Regions from separate parts of the Streptomyces sp. NBC_00252 genome, predicted to be linked through region 2. Evidence: riboswitches for the same ligand, from Rfam matches in the RefSeq annotation. Region 2 holds a riboswitch; the other holds the start of a gene.
What was found. A riboswitch is a leader RNA that binds a small molecule or an ion and turns the genes downstream of it on or off. The one in region 2 is predicted to bind cyclic di-AMP.
Positions count from the first base shown of each region.

Region 1: another riboswitch for cyclic di-AMP. It lies ahead of OHT77_RS37985 (C40 family peptidase); the one in region 2 lies ahead of OHT77_RS07445 (LysM peptidoglycan-binding domain-containing M23 family metallopeptidase).

Region 1 covers NZ_CP108087.1:8,560,415-8,568,171, forward strand. The annotation lists gene bioD (dethiobiotin synthase) at 1-355, opposite strand, end outside; gene OHT77_RS37955 (adenosylmethionine--8-amino-7-oxononanoate transaminase) at 357-1,649, opposite strand; gene bioB (biotin synthase BioB) at 1,642-2,856, opposite strand; gene OHT77_RS37965 (8-amino-7-oxononanoate synthase) at 3,004-4,131, shown strand; gene OHT77_RS37970 (DUF397 domain-containing protein) at 4,173-4,397, opposite strand; gene OHT77_RS37975 (helix-turn-helix domain-containing protein) at 4,407-5,276, opposite strand; gene OHT77_RS37980 (ATP-binding protein) at 5,489-5,947, shown strand; gene OHT77_RS37985 (C40 family peptidase) at 6,033-6,506, opposite strand; cyclic di-AMP (ydaO/yuaA leader) riboswitch at 6,510-6,689, opposite strand; gene OHT77_RS37990 (hypothetical protein) at 7,029-7,337, opposite strand; gene OHT77_RS37995 (ATP-dependent Clp protease proteolytic subunit) at 7,345-7,757, opposite strand, start outside.
Region 2 covers NZ_CP108087.1:1,705,461-1,713,217, forward strand. The annotation lists gene OHT77_RS07440 (SGNH/GDSL hydrolase family protein) at 1-405, opposite strand, end outside; gene OHT77_RS07445 (LysM peptidoglycan-binding domain-containing M23 family metallopeptidase) at 651-1,562, opposite strand; cyclic di-AMP (ydaO/yuaA leader) riboswitch at 1,567-1,729, opposite strand; gene OHT77_RS07450 (alpha-galactosidase) at 2,032-4,104, opposite strand; gene OHT77_RS07455 (tyrosine-protein phosphatase) at 4,275-5,072, shown strand; gene OHT77_RS07460 (DUF6126 family protein) at 5,118-5,243, opposite strand; gene OHT77_RS07465 (helix-turn-helix domain-containing protein) at 5,240-5,872, opposite strand; gene OHT77_RS07470 (aspartate aminotransferase family protein) at 5,933-7,318, opposite strand; gene dxs (1-deoxy-D-xylulose-5-phosphate synthase) at 7,315-7,757, opposite strand, start outside.

The DNA.
Region 1 (7,757 bases), 6.9 Mb from region 2:
CGAACCGTACGAGCAGCCCGCCCGCGCCCTCGACCAGCACCAGATCGTGCTCGGTGGCCAACTTCTGGGCGGCCTCGGCGATTTCGTGCGGGCGTACCGGCGCGAGGCCGGCCCTGCGCGCCGCCGTGCCGGGGGCCAACGGCTCGGGATACCGGGCGAGTTCGGCCGCCGTCGCCACGCCCGCGAGCCGCGCGACCTCGTCGGCGTCCCCGCGCTCGTCCGGCCGTACACCCGTCTGGGCGGCCTTCAGGACGGCCACCGTGCGGCCGGACGCGAGCGCCGCCGCGGCGACCGCGGCCGTGGTGATCGTCTTGCCGACCTCCGTGCCCGTCCCTGTGATCACCAGTACCGGCATGTCATCCCTCCCGTGCCGCCGCGCACACCGCGCGGGTGATCCGCGCGAGGTCGGCGTCGCCCGTGACGTACGGCGGCATCGTGTAGACGAGGTCGCGGAACGGCCGCAGCCACACGCCCTCGCGGACGGCCGCGTCCGTCGCGGCCTCCATGTCGACGGCGTGGTCGAGCTGGACCACGCCGATGGCGCCGAGGACGCGGACGTCCTGGACGCCGGGGATCTCCCGCGCCGGTTCGAGCCCCTCTCGCAGGCCCGACTCGATGCGCTTGACCTCCGCCAACCAGTCCTGGTTCAGGAGGAGTTCGAGCGAGGCGCAGGCCACGGCCGCCGCGAGCGGATTGCCCATGAAGGTCGGGCCGTGGGCCAGGACCGGTACGTCGCCCCGCGAGATGCCCTCGGCCACGCGTGACGTGCACAGCGTCGCCGCCATCGTCATGTAGCCGCCGGTCAGCGCCTTGCCCACGCACATCACGTCCGGCGTCACCGCCGCGTGCTCCGCCGCGAACAGCGCGCCCGTGCGGCCGAAACCCGTCGCGATCTCGTCGAACACCAGCAGCACGTCATGCGCGTCGCACGCCTCGCGCAGCACCCGCAGATACGCGGGGGAGTGGAACCGCATCCCGCCCGCGCCCTGCACCACCGGCTCCACGATCACGGCGGCCAGTTCGTGCGCGTGCCGCCCGATCAGCTCGCGCACATGGTCGGCGTACGACTCCTCGTACTCGGCCGGTGGCGCGTCCGCGAACACCTGGCTCGGGAGCACCCCCGACCACAGCTCGTGCATCCCGCCCTCGGGGTCGCACACCGACATCGGCTGCCAGGTGTCGCCGTGGTAGCCGCCGCGCCAGGTCAGCAGGCGCTGCTTGGCCGGGCGGCCGAGCGAGCGCCAGTACTGCAGGCACATCTTCACCGCGACCTCGACCGACACGGAACCCGAGTCGGCGAGGAAGACGTGCTCCAGGCCGTCCGGAGACATGTCGACAAGGAGCTTCGCCAGCCGTACGGCGGGCTCGTGGGTGAGCCCGCCGAACATCACATGACTCATCCGGCCGAGCTGCTCGCGCGCGGCTTCGTTGAGCACGGGGTGGTTGTAGCCGTGGATCGCCGACCACCAGGACGACATCCCGTCGACCAACTCGCCCCCGCCGCCCGCCAGTCGGAGCCGCACCCCGCTCGCCGACTCCACGACGAGCGGTTCCTGCCGGCCCGGCATCGGACCGTAGGGATGCCAGACGTGCCGCCGGTCCAGCTCCAGCAGCTCCGGGACGGGCAGACGGCCGATCGGGTCAGGCATTGGGCGCGATGTCCGTTCCGGCACCTCGACGGCGTACGGAGACCAGGTCGCGGCGCAGCTCGTCGACCTGCGGCGCGGGGGCGGCCGCAGCAGCGGCAGCGGGAGCGGAACCGCAGACTCCGGCGCCCTCGTGCCCGCCGCAGCCGGCACCTTCGTGCGATCCGCAGCCGGCGCCCTCGTGAGACCCGCAGCCGCCCGCCGTCGCCCGGTGCTGCGGCAGGGTCACCTCGCCCGCGCCCTCCACCTCGAAGCCCGCGTCCGCGATCATCTCCAGGTCGGCGTGGCCGGCCTGGCCCTCGCTGGTGAGGTAGTCGCCGAGGAAGATCGAGTTGGCGAGGTTCAGGGCGAGGGGCTGCATCGTGCGCAGGTGGACCTCACGGCCGCCCGCGATGCGGACCTCGACGTCCGGGCAGACGAAGCGGACCATCGCGAGGATGCGCAGACAGCGCTGCGGGGTGAGGTGCCAGTCGGCCTCGAGCGGGGTGCCCTCCATCGGGATCAGGAAGTTCACCGGCACCGAGTCGGGGTCCAGGTCGCGGAGGGAGAAGACGACGTCGACCAGGTCCTCGTCCGTCTCGCCCATGCCGGCGATGAGGCCGGAGCAGGCGGACAGGCCCGCCGCGTGCGCCTTCTGCACGGTGTCGACGCGGTCGGCGTACGTGTGGGTGGTGGTGATGTCCCCGTACGTCGACTCGGACGTGTTGAGGTTGTGGTTGTAGGCGTCCGCGCCGGCCTCGCGCAGCCGGTCGGCCTGGCCGTCGGAGAGCAGACCGAGACAGGCGCACACCTCGACGCCCTCGTTCTGGTCCTTGATCGCCTTGATGGTGCCCGCGACCCGGTCCACGTCCCGGTCGGTCGGACCCCGGCCGGAGGCCACCAGGCAGACCCGCTTGGCGCCACCCGCCACACCGGCCGCCGCCGCCTTCGAGGCGTCGTCGGGTTTCAGCCAGGTGTACTTCAGGATGTCGGCCTTCGAGCCGAGCCGCTGCGAGCAGTACGAGCAGTCCTCGGGGCACAGGCCGGACTTGAGGTTGACGAGATAGTTGAGCTTCACCCGTCGGCCGAACCAGTGCCGGCGCACCTTTCCGGCCGCGGCCACGACATCCAGCAGGTCGTCGTCCGAGGTGGAGAGGACGGCGAGAGCTTCCGCGCGGGTCGGCAGCTCGCGCCGAAGCCCCTTGTCCACGAGCGTGTTCAGCAGGTCCATGAGGCCCGATCCTGTCCTACGGGACCGCCCGCGGCCAAGGAGAGAATGCACAAGACATGGAGCTGGGGGTGTGGGTATCACCACACCATGGGCGGCCGGTCGTCCGATTAGTGTCTGTGCACTGCCTACAAAAGCCCCGGAGGAACCATGGCGTTCGGCTGGATCGACGAGCAGGCGGAGCAGCGCCGCCGCGCCGGGCTCGTACGGACCCTGCGGCCCCGTCCCGCCGACTCACCGCTCCTCGATCTCGCGAGCAACGACTACCTGGGCCTGGCCCATCACCCCGAGGTCGTCGAGGGGGCCGCCGACGCGGCGCGGACCTGGGGAGGCGGGTCGACCGGGTCGCGGCTCGTCACCGGGACGACCGAACTGCATGCTCAACTGGAGCGAGAACTGGCCGAGTTCACCGGCTTCGAGGCAGCCCTCGTCTTCTCCTCCGGCTACGCGGCCAACCTCGCCGCGGTCACCACGCTCGCGCCGCACGGCTCGCTGATCGTCTCCGACGCGGGCAACCACGCCTCCCTCATCGACGGCTGCCGGCTGGCGCGGGGCGCCACCCAGGTCGTAGGCCACGCCGATCCGGACGGGGTGTGCAAGGCGCTGCGGACGCACGACGGGCAGGCCGTCGTCGTGTCCGACTCGGTGTTCTCCGTGGACGGCGACGCGGCACCGGTGGGCGCGTTCGCCGAGGTGTGCCGGGAGTTCGGCGCGGGGCTGCTGCTCGACGACGCGCACGGGCTCGGGGTACTGGGCGACGGCGGGCGCGGGGCGCCGTACGCGGCGGGGCTCGCGGGCGACGAGGACGTGGTCGTGACGGTCACGCTGTCCAAGTCGCTGGGGAGCCAGGGCGGTGCCGTGCTCGGGCCGGCGCGGGTCATCGACCATCTGGTCAACGCGGCGCGGACGTTCATCTTCGACACAGGGCTCGCGCCCGCCGCGGCCGGTGCGGCACTCGCGGCGCTCACCCTGCTGCGGCGCGAGCCCGAGCGGGCTGCCCGGGCGCGCGCCGTGGCGGGTGATCTGCACACGCGGCTGACCGCGGCGGGTCTGGAAGCGGTACGTCCGGACGCCGCCGTGGTCTCGGTGCGTGCGCCGTCCCCGGAGGCGGCCGTGCAGTGGGCGGCCGACTGCCGTACGGCAGGGCTGGCCGTGGGCTGCTTCCGTCCTCCTTCCGTGCCCGACGGCATCTCACGGCTCAGGCTGACCGCCCGAGCGGACCTCTCCGGGGCCGAGATCGAACGCGCTGTACGTGTGATCGGCGAGACGCGACCATGAGTCGGCGTGACACGGCCGTGCGTCGCTGACGGGCGGACAGATCAGTGGAACGCGGTGAGGAACCCCGTCCAGCTCTCGGGGGAGAACAGCAGGGCGGGTCCTTGCGGGTCCTTCGAGTCGCGTACGGCGAGCAGCCCCGCGCGGGGGCCTGAGCGCGGACGAGCCGCCTCGACGCAGTTGTTCGCTCCCGTGCTGTAGCTGCTGCGCAGCCACCGCACACCGGACAGTTCAGAACTGGAAGGTACGTTCCGAGGCAGTGCAGACATGGTGCCTCCTTACGCGCCGTCACCTATCCCGGCGATGTAATCCGACGAATCCTCGGGCGAAAGGGCGTGGAACTGAAGGGTGCTGAAGGCCTCGCTGTAGGCCTCTAGGTCTTCTTTCCGTTCGAGGTAGAGGCTACTCGTCAAGTGGTCGAGAACAACCACGTCCAGATCAGAAGTGCTCGGAAAGGAGAAAATAACGAAAGGCCCGGTGATGCCGATGTGCGCCCCAGCGGCGAACGGCAGTACCTGGAGCCGGACTTGGGGCAGCCGTGCCGCCTCCACCAGCCGGTCCAGCTGACGGGCCATCACACCGGGACCGCCCACCTCGCGGCGCAGCACCGCCTCGTCGAGGACCACGCTCAGCGCCAGCGGCGGATCGGCGCGCAGCACGTCCTGCCTGGCCATCCGCACCTGCACCAGCGCGTCGAGCCGCTCGGGCCCGTCGTTGTCGGGGCCTCCCACGGCCGCCCGGGTCACCGCCCGTGCGTACTCCGGCGTCTGCAGCAGACCGGGGACCACCGAGGTCTCCAGGGTGCGGAGCGTGCTGGCCTGTGACTCCAGACTGATGAAGTCCCGGTAGGCGGGCGGGAGTACACCGCGATAGGCGTGCCACCAGTGGTGCCGGCCGCCGACGTCGTCGGAGCCCGCGAGCACCAGGAGCATGTCCCGAAGTTGTGGGTCACCGACCTGATAGGCGTCCAGAAGTAACCGGACGTCAGGTGGTTTCACGCCACTCGCCCCGGTCTCGATCCGGCTCACCTTCGACTGGTGCCAGCCCACGAGCCGGGCCGCCTCTCCGCTGGTGAGCCCCGCCTCCGCACGCAACGCGCGGAGTTCGGCGCCCAGTTTCCGGCGGCGCACCGCGGGACCGTACTGCATGGGTTTCTCCTTACTCCTTCCGAGCCGCCCAAATACGGTCTGAGGTCGCAGAGTTCACCGCTTCGAGCGACAGATATATGCATATCTTGGTGGATCGGCACCGTTACCGCCGAGCTAATGGCAGTCTGGCGAAGAAGCACCAGTCCGGGACCGTACTCGAACCATCCGCGCCGTGACGGACACCGGTCCCGCGGGAAAGGGACGACCGCGCCATGGCAGACCATCTGGAAGCATCCGTCACTCTGCCGAGCGATCCGGCCTCGGTGTCCGCCGCCCGCACCTATGTCGTCGGAACCCTGGTCGAATGGGGCCTCCCGGCGGACACGGAGGCCGCCGACACCATCCGTCTCATCGTGTCGGAACTCGCCACCAACGCCGTACAGCACACCTTCGGCCAGTCACCCACCTTCACGGTGGACATCGAGCTGGAGCGTGACGAACACCTGCGCATCGGGGTCACCGACAGCCACCCCCGCTTCCCCAAACGCCTGCCGGCCGCCGTCCAGCAGGACAACGGCCGGGGCATGGTGATCATCCGCTGGCTGACCGCGGAGTGCGGCGGCAAACTCAGGGTCCGGCCCACCCGCGAGGGCGGCAAGACCGTCTCCGTCGAGGTGCCCTGGACCGTCCCGGCCCGGCCGGTGACCGCCGCGGGCCAGCAGGAGCCGTAGAACGGCTTCCTGAAGGGCCTCCGGACACCCGAGGGGGTGGCGGCCCGTCAGGTGGCCGCCACCCCCTCGGGAGATTCAGCGCGGGTCAGCTGACCCGGCCGTACCAGACGCTCTTGGTCCAGATCTTCTGCAGCCGCACCACGTCCCCGGTCTTCGGGGCGTGCCAGATCTTTCCCTTCCCGGCGTAGATGCCGACGTGGTAGACGCTGGAGCCCGAGTGGAAGAACACGAGATCCCCGGCCTTGCGGCTCTTGGCCGAGATGTGGTGGGTCTTGTTGTACTGCTGGGCAGCCGTACGAGGCAGCTTCTTGCCCGCCTTCTTGTACGAGTACAACGTGAGCCCGGAGCAGTCGAAGCGGCCCGGTCCGGTGGCCCCGTACCTGTACGGAGCGCCCTTCTTGGACGCCGCGACCTGGAGTGCCTTCGTCGCGGGTGTCGCGGCCGCGGCGTCGGATGCGACGCCCGGTATCACGACGGAGCCGCCCACGGCGGCGATGGCGAAGGCCGAGGCCGTACCGGCCCTGACCATCAGCGACGGGACACGATTGAGCGCAGTCATGCGCAACCCTTCGTCAGCCGCCTGTGAAGGATGACCTGTCGGATTCGGGCTGGCGAAGTTGCCCGGCCGCTGACGCGGCTTCACCCCAAGGGCTGCTCGACCCGGTCATGGCGTGACCGTCCCGGCGACCCGTCGTGCTTGGGTCCTCCACTCCTGCCGATGCAATCCTGTCGACCTGTCATCCGGGTGGCGGCAGGACTCGGCGTCCGCCCGGATCGCCCCGCCGCTGCGGCGGGGTCTTGTCGTCAGACAGGGATCTTCACCTATGCATGTCCGAAAATCCCAACGGAACCGGGGATTTGTGGGGTTACTCACCACTCACCCGTTCGGGTGGACACCCCCGTGTTCGAGCGGGTGTCGACGCGGGTGCACCCCTCGGACCAGCACCGGAACACCTCAGGAGCCCTCCGGACTACGCGTGTTGCGCAACCCGGGACGCCTCGCGGACGGAGGAACGACTACGCCGATCGGGGGTACGCCGTTCGGCTCGTTTCGCCTCCGCCCGGGACGGCTCCCGGTCCCTCAACTGTCGGAGGGCGCGGGGATGGTGACCCGCGCCGTGCGGCGCTCCCCGTCCAGCACGCGCAGCGCACGCGCCAGGGTGGGGGCGTGCAGCTCGGTCTCGCCCCGCTGGTGCATCAGCGCCAGCGCGTCCCGCAGCTCGGCGGCCTTCGCCACGAGCGCCTGAGCGGCCCTCAGACCACGGTACGTGTCACCGTCGTGCGCCGGGTTGATACGGCCCAGCAGGTCGGCCACATCCAGATAACGGTCGATCAACTCGCCCTCGGCGCGCGTCAGTGCGGGCAACGGCGGCAGTTCCGGCGGCAGCATCGTCGGCTCACTCCCCGCCCGGCTCGGCGAGCGAGGTCTTGCGGGTCGTCACGATCCGGTCCACCAGCCCGTATTCCAGGGCCTGTTGGGCATCCAGGATGCGGTCGCGCTCGATGTCCGCGCTCACCTGCTCCACCGTCCGGCCCGTGTGCAGGGCGAGCAGGGACTCGAGTTGGGACCGGGTGCGCGCCAACTCCTCGGCCTGGATGGCGAGATCACTCGCCTGACCCTGGATCGGCTCCGGCAGCGAGGGCTGGTGGATCACCACTCGCGCACCCGCCAGCGCCGACCGCTTGCCCGGCGTGCCCGCCGCCAGCAGCACCGCAGCGGACGAGCCGGCCTGCCCCAGGCAGACCGTCTCCACGTCACAGCTGACGAACCGCAAGGTGTCGTAGATCGCGGACATCGCGGTGAACGATC
Region 2 (7,757 bases):
GGCGATCTTGCCGCGCAGGTGCTTGAGCACGGGCACGCCGCGGGTGTCGAAGCCGGTCGTCACCATGACGGTGCCGACGGCGCCGGTGAGGTCGGCCACCGCGCGCTCGAAACGCTCGGCGACCTCGTCGGGGTCGGTGCCGGGGCGGATGATGTCGTTGCCGCCCGCGCTGAAGGAGACCAGGTCGGGGCCGAGCTCCTTGGCCCGGGTGAGCTGGTCGGCCACGATCTGGTCGAGCAGCTTTCCGCGCACGGCGAGGTTGGCGTACGCGAAGTCGCCTTCGGGCCGGCGATCCGCGAGCAGTACCGCGAACCGGTCGGCCCAGCCGACCATCGCGCCGTCGGGCCCAGGGTCGCCGACGCCTTCGGTGAAGCTGTCCCCCAGCGCCACGTACGACCCGATCACTGATCTGCTGTCACTCTTCGAATCGTTAGCCACGGCAACCATAATTCACCCTCGCCTGTGACCTACGCGATCGTAATAAGGGGTTGACGGACGGTGAGATAAGCCACTTGTAAAGGGTTGTCCAAAGTCGGAATAACTCTCTGACCAGGTACGTTGACGGCGAAACTGCCATACGCCGAAGGCCGGACCCGGGGATCGGGGTCCGGCCTTCGGTGCTGTGGGGGGGGTGGCGTCGGGGCCTGGGGTCAGCCGACGGTGACCCCGTGCGAGCGGAGATAGGCGACCGGGTCGACGTCCGAGCCGTAGTACGGCGTGGTCCGGATCTCGAAGTGCAGGTGCGGGCCGGTCACATTGCCGGTCGCGCCGGAGAGGCCGAGCTGCTGGCCCTCGGTGACGGTCTGGCCGGCCGAGACGGAGAGCTGCGACATGTGGGCGTACTGCGAGTACTCGCCGTCCGCGTGCCGGATGACGACCTCGTTGCCGTAGGCGCCGTCGTAGGCCGCCGAGACGACCGTGCCCGCGGCGACCGCCTTGATGGTGGTGCCGGTCGGGACGACGAAGTCGACGCCCGTGTGGTAGCCGCTGGACCACATGCTGCCGGCGACGCGGTAGCCGGTGCCGATGGTGCCGCCGGTCACGGGAAGGCCGTAGCCGGTGGAGGTGCTGGTGGTGTCGGCGCTCTGCGTGGCCGACGACTTCTTGGAAGAAGAGGAGAACGAGGACGAAGTGCCGGACGACGTCGACGACTTGGTCGTGTCCGTCCCCCTCGTCGTGGCCTTCTCACCGAGGGAGAGCTTCAGGCCCGGGTGGATCAGCGACGGGTTGCCGCCGATGGCCTCGCGGTTGTCCTGATAGATCTTCTTCCAGCCGCCGGTGACGTCCTGCTCCTCGGCGATCTTCGAGAGATAGTCGTCCGACTTCACCGAATACGTGGTGACGCGCGCCGACTTGGCGGCGGTGGACTTCTCGGTCGCCGTCTTCTCGACCACCGGAACGGACTGAACCGCCTTTTCCGGAGCGGAAGTCGTGGTCGCGGCATGGGCGCCGGTGGCTCCCATGAGCGGAAGGGCGAGTGCCGCGCCGCCGGTTCCGGCGACGGCTATCGAGCGGGTGAAGCGCTGGGGCTTCGGGCGGCGGTGTTTACCCTTCGCGGGCATGACGAATTCCTCTCCGGCGCCTGCGAGGTGAGCTGTCGGGTTCGGGCTGGAGATGCCCGGCCGCGCACTGGGCGCGTCTTGACCCCAAGCCCGTTCCGGAGACCGGAACAGGCGTCGTACCTGTGGGTCCCCCGCTCCTGCCGCATACGGGTGAGTGGATGCGAAGTCCGGTCGGCGGCAGGACTGGGCGTCCGTCCGGATTGGTGGCGAACGTAAGCGAGGAAGACGCAAAGGGACAAGCAGGAGGTTCCACGGATTTGCGTTTCTTGTGATCCCTTGTGGGAATTCACAGTCACCCTCCGTGAATTCCCCCAGGACCCTGCCCTTCAATTCCCCTGTAAAAGCACGTCAATTACGTGAACATGACGAACGACGCACGGTCACGAATATGACGCTGCTCACGTACGCGACTCTCAGGTTCCTTTATTCCAGAGCGAGTTGGACGAAGGCTGCAATTGGGACAGAAGGATCAGATGCGACGCAGCCGGAGAACCATCGCATCCAGGTCACCGCGCAGCCCGGTCGGCAGTCCGTGGTGCAACAGCACGGCCCCTCGGTGCACTTCGCCCGTTTCGAGGCATTCGTACGACACTGTCGGGTCGAGTCCGCGCAGCCTGAGCGCCGGGAGGGGCTCGCCGTAGTGCTGCGCCTGGAGGAGGGCGAGGACGACGGTCTCGTCGCCGCGGACGTACTGCACGGCGCTGAGTCCACCGGTCGGCGGGCGCAGGCGGTACAGGTCGCCGTGCTGCACGAGGGGCCGGATCTCCTTGTAGAGGTCCACCCAGCGGCGGGCCTCGGCGAGCTCCTCCTCGGTCCACTCCGAGAGGTCGCCGCCCACGCCGAGCACACCGGCCATGGCGCTCACGAACCGGAAGCGCAGGCTGCTGACCCGGCCGTTGAGCTGGGTGTTGGGGCTGTCGGTGACCCAGGCGGCCATCACGCGCGCGGGGTGGATCTGGCTGAAGCCGTACTGGATGGCGAGCCGGTCCAGCGGGTCGGTGTTGTCCGAGGTCCACACCTGGTCCGTGCGGCTCATGATGCCGAGGTCGATCCGGCCGCCGCCGCCCGAGCAGGACTCGAAGGCGACGCCCGGGTGGGCCTCCCGCAACCGGTCCAACAGGCCGTACAGGGCGCGCACATGATCCACCCAGAGGCGCTGCGGGTAGGCCTCGCCCGGCCAGCCCGCGTCGGTGAAGCAGCGGTTGAAGTCCCACTTCACGTAGTCGATCGGGGCGCTGGAGAGGAGCCCGTCGAGCTGCTCCCACAGGTACTCCTGGACGTCCTCGCGGGCGAGGTTCAGGACGAGCTGGTTGCGGAACTCCGTCCGCTTCCGTCCTTCCTGGTACTGCACCCAGTCGGGGTGCGCGCGGTACAGGTCGCTGTCCGCGTTGACCATCTCGGGCTCGACCCAGATGCCGAACCGCATGCCCAGGGCGTGCACACGGTCGGCGAGGGGCTTGAGCCCTGCCGGGAAGCGGTCCGGGTTGGGCGTCCAGTCGCCGAGCCCGGCGCGGTCGCTGGTGCGGGCGCCGAACCAGCCGTCGTCCACCACGAACAGCTCGACCCCGACCGCCGCCGCCCGCCGCGCGAGCACCTCCTGCTGGTCCTCGGAGATGTCGAACTGGGTGGCCTCCCAGGAGTTGTAGAGCACCGGCCGGTCCTGGTCCGCGTCCGGGATGACGTACGTCCGCTGGTACGTGTGCCAGGTGCGGCTCGCGCCGCCGTGGCCGGTGTCGCTCCACAGGCCGGCGAAGACCGGGGTCGTGAAGGACTCCCCCGGCGCCAGGAGCAGCAGCCCGGAGTCGTCGTACCCGGCGCCGCCGGTGATCTGCACGCGCGCGTCCGGGAGTTGGGCCACGGCGAGCCGCCAGGACCCCGACCAGCCGAGGGCGCAGCCGTACACCTCGCCGCGCTCCTCGGTCGCGTCGGTGTCGAGGGCGACCCAGGGGAGGTGCTGGTGTCCGGTGTGGCCGCGGCGGCTGCCGATGACCTTCTCACCGTAGGTGAGGTCGGAGCGCACCAGCCGGGACTCGGCGGCCCACCGGCCGTGCAGCTGGGACAGCCGCCAGCCCTCGCGCTCGGGCAGCGTCCAGGTCGCGGAGTCCGCACGCAGCAGCTCCAGGGGCGCGGCCCCGTCGTTGCCGAGGGTCGTCCAGCGCTCTACGACGTCACCGCGCGTCCGGTAGTGCAGCGTGATCGCAAGGCCGCCGTCCCGGAAGCGCAGCCGCAGCTCGTCGCCCTCGGTGTCGTACCGCTCGAAGGTCCATTCCGTGCCGCGGCGCTCGGGCGTGCGCACGGAGAGGGCGGGGCGGGCGAAGCGGGGGCCACCCTCGACGGGGTACTCCTCGCGGCCGTCGAGCCGCGACTCGAAGGAGGAGGCGCCGGGCAGCGGCCGGGCCGCCAGTTCCTCGGCGTCGGCGAGTGCGATCGCGGGGCCCCAGTGCAGGTGGAGCAGCTCGTCCTGCTCGGTGAGATGGACGGCATAGCTGCTCGTCGGGCCCGACAGCACCCACGTACGGCCGTTCTCGGCGATCTCCAACATCAAGCCCCTCACAGATTCGAACAAGTCCGCTCAAGCACCAACATCATCAACGGCACGGGGCCTGCGAGGCAACGCCTGTGGACAACTCATTGCCTGGGGAACCCATGTCGTATCGTCGAGAACGTGCCCGCCGGTGAGCCGCGTCGTCGGGCCGAGTGGGAGGAGTCCTCGTGACGCAGCAGATTCCGTCGACCGAGCCGGAGTTGTCCGGAGTGCGCAATTTCCGGGACGTGGGCGGACTTCCGACGGTGGACGGACGCCGGGTGCGGCACGGGGTGCTGTTCCGCAGCGGCCACCTCGCGCACGCGACCGACGAGGACGCCGCGTTCCTCGGCTCGCTGGGCCTGCACACGATCTTCGACTTCCGTAACGCGTCGGACCAGAAGCTGGAGGGTCCCGACGTCGAGCTGCCGGGTGTGCGCAATGTGAATCTGCCGCTGAGCGACCCGGCGGACGGCTCCGAGTTCTGGAAGATGGTCCGCGACGGCGAGATGGAGCAGCTGCGCGAGATCCTCGGCGACGGCAAGGGCGCCGCCCGCATGGTCGCGTCGTACCGGACGATCATCAAGGAGCGCACCGCCGAGCACTCCCAGGTGCTGCGCTCCCTCGCGGACGACAGCGTCCCCGCGCTGATGCACTGCGCGGCGGGCAAGGACCGCGCGGGTCTGTCGATAGCCGTGACGCTGCTCGCCCTCGGCGTGGAGCGCGAGGCGATCGTGACCGACTACCTGGAGTCGAACGCGAAGCACCGTCGCTACAAGGTGCGCCGCAGCAGTTCCTCCGCCTCGGCCTACTCCCCCGAGGTGATGGAGCTCCTCAGCCCCCTCTTCGACGCCCGCGCCGAATATCTGACGGCGGCCTTCGAGACCGTCGAGGAGACCTGGGGCAGCGTGGACGCCTACCTGGAACAGGGGCTCGGGATCACCCCGGAGATCCGGGAGCGGCTGCGCGAGCGCCTGCTCGACTGAACCGGCCGAGGCTACCGGCCCGGCTCAACAGGCCGCCGTCGCGGGCTACTTGGCGCCCACGGAGAACAGCAGGTAGATGAAGGCCGCGAAGAGGTGGCCGACGGCGATGTAGATGATGAGCCGGATCCACAGGGCGCGCGGGAACTTGTCCTCGATGTTGTTGCCGCTCATGACGTCTCTCCGGTGATCGGGCCCAGGCACAGGGTGGCCGTGGGGCTCTGCAGCAGGGTGTGGACGAACAGGACCTCGACGCCGTCCTCGTCGGCGGCGGCGAGGCGGTGCGGGGTCAGCGAGTCGAAGTGGGCGCTGTCGCCCGGCGCGAGGATGTGCGCGGTGTCGCCGAGCCGCAGCCGCAGTCGGCCGGTGAGGACGTAGAGCCACTCCTCGCCGGGGTGCACGCGCACGATGTCGCCCTGGGAGCCGTGCGGGATGCGGACGCGCAGCGACTGCATCCCGCGGCCGGGGGCCCCGGCCTGCCAGTAGGTCCAGCCGCCCGCGCGGGTCGGTTCCATGTCGGCGGCGCGGACGACGGAGTCCCGGTCGGTGGCCGTCTCGCCGAGCAGATCCGAGACTGTCGTACCGTAGATGCGGGCGAGCGCGAGCAGCATCGGCAGCGAGGGCTGGCGCTGCCCGGTCTCCAGACGGGAGAGATGGGCGGGCGAGAGCCCGGCGGAGCGGGCGGCGGCCTCCAGGGTGAGGGAGGCGCGGCGGCGCAGCGCGCGGAGCTGTGGTGCGACGGTGGCCGGCAGGTCTTCGGCCGGCCCTGCCGACGGTTCCGGCCCGGTCTCGGAGGAGCTCATGTCCTCCATTCAGCCGGACTTTTGCCCCTGCGGCAAATTTCTTGCCTCAGGGGCAAAAACCTAGCGGTTGGCCACCGCCTGCTTCACCAGTGTCTTGCTGAAGTCCCACATCAGCCCGCCACCACTGTGCGCGTCGTCCATCACGGCGGTGAACGCGTCTACGAACCGGTCCACCTCACGCTCGCCGATGATCAGCGGCGGGATCAGCTTGATGACCTCCAGGTGGTCGCCGGAGACCTGGGTGAGGATCCGGTGCCGCTGGAGCAGCGGTACGACCACCATCTGCGCGAACAGGCCCTTGCGCGCGGCCTGCAGCATGGTCCAACGGCTGCGCAGCTTCAGGGACTTGGGCCTGCCGAACTCGATGCCGATCATCAGGCCCCGGCCGCGGACATCCGCGAGCAGTTCGTACTTGTCGACCAGCGCGGCGAGCCGGGACCTCAACTGGTCCCCGGTGGCACGGGCGTTGGCGACGACCTGCTCGTTCTCCATGACGGACAGCACGGCGAGGCCGGCCGCCATGGCCTGGGCGTTGGCCCCGAAGCTCGCCGAGTGGACCAGCACCCGGTCCATGGACGAGTAGACCTTCTTGAAGATCCAGTCCTTGCCGAGGGTGGCACCGACCGGCACATAGCCGCCGGAGAGCGCCTTGGCCACGCACACCAAGTCAGGCTCCACGCCCTCCTCGTGCTGGTAGGCGTAGAAGTCGCCGGTGCGCCCGAGGCCGGTCTGCACCTCGTCGGCGATGAGCAACGCCTTGTGCTGGTGCAGGAGTTCCTGCGCGGCGCGCAGATAGCCGGGCGGCGCCTCGTGGACGCCCTTGCCCTGGATCGGCTCGACGACGAGCGCGGCGACGTCGCCCTTCTTCAACTCCCGTGCCAGGGCGTCGAGATCGCCGAGCGGCAGGGCCGTGTCGGGCAGCAGCGGGGCGAAGCCGTCGCGGAAGCCGTCCTCGCCGTTGACCGAGAGCGAGCCGGTGGTGAGGCCGTGGAAGGCGTGGTCGCAGTAGAGGACGCGGGGTTTCCCGGTGGCGTAGCGGGCGAACTTGAGCGCGGTCTCGACCGCCTCCGTGCCGCTGTTGCCGAAGAACACCCGGTCCAGGTGCGGGCTGTGGGTGAGGAGTTGCTCGGCGAGCAGGCCGGGCAGCGGCTGGCAGTCGAAGCGGGTGAGGTCGGCGAGCTGGGCGTCGAGGACGTCGTGCACCGCCTTGCGGACGACGGGGTGGTGGCGGCCCAGGCCCATCACCCCGAACCCGGCGAGCATGTCGAGGTAGTCGTTGCCTTCGGCGTCCCAGAAGTAGGCGCCCTCGCCCCGCTCGTAGACCTTGTCGAAGCCGATGGTGTGGAGCATGCGCGGGAGCTGGTGGTTGAGGTACTTGGCGTGCAGCTCGTAGCGCTCGGCTCCGCGCTCGGCCAGCAGCGCGGTGAGGTCGAACTCCTTGGTCATTCGGGTTTCTCCTTGGCTGTGCCGGCGTTCGTGTCCTTGACCGCCAGGCTTGCGCTGATCCGTCCGGCGACCTCGACGGGTGTGAGGCCGATGTCGGCGAGCAGCTCCCCGCGTTTGGCGTGCGCGAGGAACTGCTCCGGGATGCCGAACCGCCGTACGGGGACGTCGACTTCGGCGTCCCCGAGCGCCAGCGCCACGGCGGCGCCGACGCCGGAGGCGCGGCTGTTGTCCTCCACGACGGCGACGAGGCGGTGCTCGGCGGCGAGGCCGGGGAGCGCCGGGTCGACGGGCTTGACCCAACGGGGGTCCACGACCGTGCAGTTGATGCCCCGCGCCTCGAGGAGTTCGGCGGCCTGGAGGCAGACGGGCGCCATCACACCGACGGCGACGAGCAGCACATCGGGGGTCTGCGTGGCGCGGTGCAGGACGTCGAGGCCGC